Regions from separate parts of the Streptococcus sp. HMSC057G03 genome, predicted to be linked through region 2. Evidence: riboswitches for the same ligand, from Rfam matches in the RefSeq annotation. Region 2 holds a riboswitch; the other holds the start of a gene.
The links. Region 2 has a riboswitch for thiamine pyrophosphate ahead of thiD (bifunctional hydroxymethylpyrimidine kinase/phosphomethylpyrimidine kinase). Riboswitches for the same ligand answer to the same signal wherever they lie in the genome.

Region 1 (3,149 bases), on a different contig from region 2:
CTTTCATATAGAAGAAATTGGTTTTCATTCCCTTTTGCTCAGCCAAAATTCCATCCCAACCGTGATAAATCCAAGCAGCATCAAAGACCTTATTTTCAATCGGAGTAATGGAATTTGAATCACTATTTGGAACCAATTTTACTTGATTAAAATCAGCCCCTTCTTTTTTCATCATCGATTTGATCATTTCCAACTCAATCGGATCATTCCAGGTACCATACTTCTTACCAACCAAATCTTTTGGACTTGTGATCGCTGCATCTTTTCTTGAAATAATCCCTGACGTATTGTGTTCGACAATAGCTGCAATAGCGGTAATACCCGCACCTTTATCCAATTTCTTGGCCATAGAATCTTGGAAATAAATACCAAATGGAGCTTTCCCATTGATAATCAAATCAGAACTACTGTCTTCCGGAGGAAGTTTTATATCTACATCCAGTCCTGCATCTTTAAAGTACCCTTTTTCCTTTGCTACATAGAGACCCGTGTGATTGGTATTCGGGGTCCAATCTAGAATAAAATCAATCTTTTTCAAACCACTTGACGATTGCTTGACAGAATTTTGACAAGCACTCAAGAAAACAAATCCCAATATTATTGAGAAAAATAAACCTATTGACTTTTTCATTAGCTATACCTCTTTTACATTTTTGTCAATTTAAATTTTACACCATTTACAAGTTTGTCAATCCTTTTTCCATTTCAGAATGGTTCGTTCTAATTGGTCAACGAGAAACATACCGAGTAAACTAATAGCAGAAATCAATACAATGATCGCAAACATCGTATCATACTGAAATAACTTCTTCGATTGGATCATATAGACCCCCAATCCATCAAAACCTCCTAACCATTCTGAAACTACCGTACTGATAAAAGCATAGGAAACGCTCACACGTAAACCTGCAAAAAAATAAGGAAGCGCTGCAGGAATTTTATAATGAACTAAGGTCTGAAAGCGATTGGCTTGCATAATCTGAAACAATCTCAGAATATCTTGATCGCAATGCCGAAAACCATCTAACAGACTGACTACGATGGGAAATACCACCGTAATAATGATCAAAACTAGTTTTGGAAGCATACCATAACCAAACCAAAGAACCAGGATGGGGGCCAAGGCAATCGTCGGAATGGTTTGAATAACAACCATAAAAGGATAGACCAGATCATTCACCCATTGAAAACTATCCATGAGAATCGCAAAGCCAGCAGCAAGAAGAACCCCTATAACAAGTCCGATCAAGGCCACTTGAAGGGTAGACAAACTGTGATGAATCAGGAGAGCTCGATCTTGTACAAAGGCATTCCCAATTTCAAGTGGCGTTGGTAATACAAATTTGGGGAGGATATTTAAAAATCCTGCTAACTGCCATAAGACAAGAAGACTGCTAAAACCTGCAAATCCTATCAATTGTTTTGAATATCTTTTTACAAGAGACATCGTAACCTCCTTTCTCACAAATAAAAAACGCCTCCAAAATAGGAGACGGATTGCACAAGGTCACTCATAACGAAAAATACATTTCATTTGTTTCCTACGCTGGCATTACCCAGATCAGGTGCGGTCGAAGCTTACACTTCCTCTCAGACTGTACACAGACTCCCATATGTATTTATTATAATAACTGATTTAGACGATAAAAGCAAGAAATTAATCCAAATAACGAATTAAATTCTTCTCTGTTAAAATATCTGAATAGGTGTAAGACTCCACGTATGTATTGGCCGGTTCACCTGGTAAGCTATTGTCGTTCGTATACTCGATAATAAATAAAGAAGGATAGACCTCAATCAAGCGTCCAAATTTATTTTTTTGACGTTTCCGTCCATTTTCAAGCGTCATTTCAACCACTTGTCCTTCATGGGCCTTGATCTCTTCTTTAATTTTTTTCATTTTTGCAACATCTGTAAATGCATCACTCATCTTATTGATCCTCTCTCTTTGAAATACTTGAGAATTTATTGTATTCCTTTTGGAATATTAATTCGACTGTCCCACGCGCACCTGAACGGTTTTTCTCAATAATCACTTCAACCGTATTATTGGGCATTCCATCTTCTTCCTCTTCACCAGCTCGATCATAATAATCATCACGGTACAAGAAAGCAACAATATCCGCATCCTGCTCAATCGATCCAGATTCACGAATATCAGAAAGAACAGGACGTTTGTCTTGGCGCTGTTCCACACCACGTGATAGCTGACTCAAAGCAATAACGGGAACTTTTAGTTCCTTCGCCAAAATCTTTAACTGACGAGAAATTTCTGAAACTTCCTGTTGACGGTTTTCTCTTCCAGTCCCTGTAATCAGCTGCAGGTAGTCAATCAGAATAAGACCGAGATTGCCTGTTTCCTGCGCTAATTTTCTTGCTCTCGAACGAATCTCAGTGATCCGAATTCCTGGAGTATCATCGATGTAAATACTCGCATTGGCCAAATTCCCTTGAGCAATGGCATATTTTCGCCACTCTTCATCCGTCAATTGACCTGTACGAATCGAATGGGATTCAATCAAGCCTTCAGCTGCTAACATCCGGTCAACCAAACTTTCAGCACCCATTTCTAATGAGAAAATAGCCACTGTCTTATCCAACTTTGTCCCGATATTTTGAGCAATATTTAGAGCAAAGGCTGTTTTCCCTACTGCAGGACGAGCCGCTAAAATAATCAACTCTTCCTCATGTAGCCCTGTCGTCATATGGTCCAAATCGCGATAGCCTGTCGCAATACCCGTAATATCAGTGGTTTGAAGCGAGCGGGCTTCCAAGCTACCAAAATTTATATTCAAGATGTCTCGAATATTTTTAAATCCACTACGATTTGCGTTTTCACTAACATCAATCAGAGCTTTTTCAGCACCCGCAATGATTTCATCTGAAGGGCTTGCACCATCATAAGCTTGATTAATACTTTCCGTTAATCGAGAGATCAATCGACGTAAGACAGCTTTTTCGGCAACAATCTTCGCGTAATACTCCGCGTTAGCTGAAGTTGGTACCGAATTAATGACTTCTACCAAATAGGAGAGACCGCCAATATTTTGGAGATCCCCCTGACTATCTAAAATATTTCGAACAGTCGTCGCATCAATCGCATCCCCGCGGTCAGCTAGATCGATCATGGCTTTAAAAATCAAACGGTG
Region 2 (3,149 bases):
TACCATGATCCAGCTACGAGAAAAACAGCTCACGACCAATCAGTATTATGAACTTGCAAAAATGGTGAAACAAATTACCGATACTTACCAAGTTCCTTTGATTATCGATGATCGTTTGGATGTGTGCCTAGCTGTCGATGCTGCAGGACTTCATATAGGAGATGATGAACTCCCAGTTTCAGTAGCCAGACAAGTCTTGGGCACAGAGAAAATACTAGGTGTAACTGCAAAAACAGTGAAAAGAGCACTCGAAGCAGAAGAATCTGGGGCGGATTACTTAGGAACAGGAGCAATTTTCCCCACAACAACCAAGGAAAATGCCCCTATTACCCTCATTTCTACCTTAAAGGACATCTGCCAAGCAGTCGGTATTCCAGTCGTAGCGATTGGCGGTTTAACTTGTGAAAATATCCATCAACTTTCTGGAACAGGTATTGCTGGTATCGCAGTAGTTCGTGATTTGATGCAGGCAAGAGATATTGAAGCAAGAACCCAAGAATTTTTAACAAAATTAGATCAAATCATCTCTAAATAAAAACTCTCTCATTCCCAATATATGGGGAATGAGAGAGTTTTTTTAATCTTTATAAGTTGTATGGTTAACAGGACCAGAACCATGCCCAAGTTCAGGGGCATCTTGGATAGCTCTTGTGATAAAAGCCTTGGCCTTATCAACTGCTTGATAGAGGCTTTTCCCTTTTGCAAGCTCAGCAGTGATAACTGCAGCAAAGGTACAGCCAGTACCATGGGTATGGCAAGTTTGAATTCGTGGACTTTCCCAGACAAATTCTTCATCCTTTGTGAAGAGGAAATCTTTGGCACCACCTTCGAGGTGTCCTCCTTTGATAACAACTGATTGAGGCCCAAATTCTTTTAGGATCAAACGCCCAGCCTTTTGCATATCTTCTTGGTCTTTGATAGAAAAGCCGACAATTTCTTCTGCTTCAGGAAGATTGGGTGTAATAATCGTTGCAAGAGGCAGCAAATTTGTTTTGAGATAGTCTCTTGCACTTGTATCAATTAAAGCGTCTCCACTAGTAGCTACCATCACAGGATCAAGCACATAGGGACAATCAAGTTGCTTTAAGTAGGGTTGGATCATCTCCATGATTTTCGTAGTCGCAAGCATACCAGTTTTTACAGCTTGAGGGGAAATATCTGAAAAAACACTTTCCAATTGAGCTTTCAGCATTTGAGGAGAAACATGCTCTATTAATTGAACCCCCCTGGTATTTTGAGCGACAAGACTAGTTACAACGGCCATTCCATAGACACCTCTAGCTTGGAATGACTTTAAATCAGCCATTATTCCAGCTCCACCGCTAGGGTCAGTTCCAGCAATTGTTAGAGCAACGGGTAAATAAGTCATCTAAAACCTCCCAACCAGCTGAAGTTTGTATTTGGTAAAACAAGATAAAGTCTGTATCAAGAAGTCAATTAGTGGCTTATAAACCATTGTTATTTTGTCCACTTCCATCAACTAGCATTACCTAGATCGAGTCAAAGGGTCTAACAGTCGTTAATCTCAGCTTTACGCACCCCTAGTGGTTGTTTTCTTTTTTCTTTAGTATAGCATATTTTTATACTTTATATCGTAAGATTAGATTAAAATTAGGTCCAAAATAGATATTTCCTTCAATCAAAAAAGAGCCCGCGGGCTCTTTTATACTATGCTTCTGTCACAAATTGACTGAGAACACCATTGACAAAACGTGATGAAGTCTCATCTGAAAAGGCCTTAGCCAATTCGACTGCCTCATTCACAGCAACAATCTGTGGAGTGTCAAACTCTGTCATTTCAAAAATTCCAAGGCGCAGAATATTTTTCTCTACCAAGGTCAAGCGTTCTACTGTCCAACCAGGCTTCAAATGTTGACCGATTTGTTGGTCTAATTGATCTTTTGACTGATAAACGCCGGTCACGATATTCAAGAGAAAGGCCGGAAGATCAACTGTTGCATCTTCTGCCACGTCCTTATCATGCAGATAAGCAAAGCGACAAGCTTCGACAATGTCTCCATCGTACTCCAAGGCCATCAAGGCTTGGAAAGCACGCTCGCGTAAATCTCGACGTGATTCTAATAAAATTTCATCAGTCATTGAGGAAGTCCTCATTAAACAAGTCTTTCAAGTCTGGTTTTGGAGATTTTTCTGTTGCAATCCCTACAACGTGGATATTAACCGCATCCAAGGTGACATCCGCCATATCATACACAGCAGATTTCACAGCCTTTTGGATCGCTACTGCTACAGATGGTACCGCCACTCCATATTCAAGGTAGAGATAAATATCCACTGAGACCTGACCGTCTTCTTCTGTATGAAGGTAGACGCCACGACCAAGTGAGCGTTTTGAAAGGCTATCTGACACGCTCTTATTTTCAAGAGAGTAAACTCCCTCTACTTTTGCCGTTGCAATCGCAATAATTTTTTCTAATACACGTGGTGCAATAACGATGTCACCAAATTGTTCAGTTGCCATAGAAGTTCCTTTCTATTTGACACCCTGAGAGATCTCTTACGCACGAGAAACGTAAGTTCCTTCTGCAGTGTTGATAACGAGTTTTTGTCCTGCTTCGATGAAGTCTGGAACGTTTACAACAAGTCCTGTTTCCATTGTTGCTGGTTTTCCAGAACCAGTCACTGTAGCACCTTTGATCGATGGTTGAGTTTCTGTGACTGTCAATTCAACAGTAGTTGGTACAGTTACCCCAATCACTTCATTTCCGTAGAATTGAATTTTCACTTCTGAATTTTCAAGAATGTAAAGCAATTCATTTTCAACATTGACGACAGGGATTTCGTATTGGTCATAAGTTTCTGTGTTCATGAAGTAGGCTGTGTCGTCCATTTGGTACAAGTATTGGGCTGGGACAGTCTCAAGAATCGCTTGTTCAAATTTTTCTTCTGGACGGTAGCTTGTGTCAAATGTAGAACCAGTACGGACATCACGTAATTTCATCCGCATGATGGTATTTCCTTTACCTGGTTTGTGGTGACTTGCTTCCAAAACGCGAATCAATTTTCCATCTGCTGTGACAAACGTCATACCAGCTCTTAATTTACTTGCTTCGATCATGTTTTATTACCTCTTTTTTTAAAAATAGATTACTCTTTATTGTAACACACTATTTGATTTTTCTCAAACA

Region 1: it holds a riboswitch for thiamine pyrophosphate, as region 2 does, so the genes downstream of both, HMPREF2686_RS05595 (ABC transporter permease) here and thiD (bifunctional hydroxymethylpyrimidine kinase/phosphomethylpyrimidine kinase) in region 2, are expected to answer to the same signal.

What each region holds. Positions count from the first base shown of each region.
Region 1 is NZ_KV794424.1:65,087-68,235, forward strand. It holds gene HMPREF2686_RS05590 (ABC transporter substrate-binding protein) at 1-631, opposite strand, end outside; gene HMPREF2686_RS05595 (ABC transporter permease) at 689-1,447, opposite strand; TPP riboswitch at 1,522-1,623, opposite strand; gene HMPREF2686_RS05600 (Veg family protein) at 1,658-1,930, opposite strand; gene dnaB (replicative DNA helicase) at 1,932-3,149, opposite strand, start outside.
Region 2 is NZ_KV794428.1:59,147-62,295, forward strand. It holds gene thiE (thiamine phosphate synthase) at 1-535, shown strand, start outside; gene thiD (bifunctional hydroxymethylpyrimidine kinase/phosphomethylpyrimidine kinase) at 578-1,369, opposite strand; TPP riboswitch at 1,456-1,553, opposite strand; gene nusB (transcription antitermination factor NusB) at 1,669-2,100, opposite strand; gene HMPREF2686_RS06985 (Asp23/Gls24 family envelope stress response protein) at 2,093-2,482, opposite strand; gene efp (elongation factor P) at 2,519-3,079, opposite strand.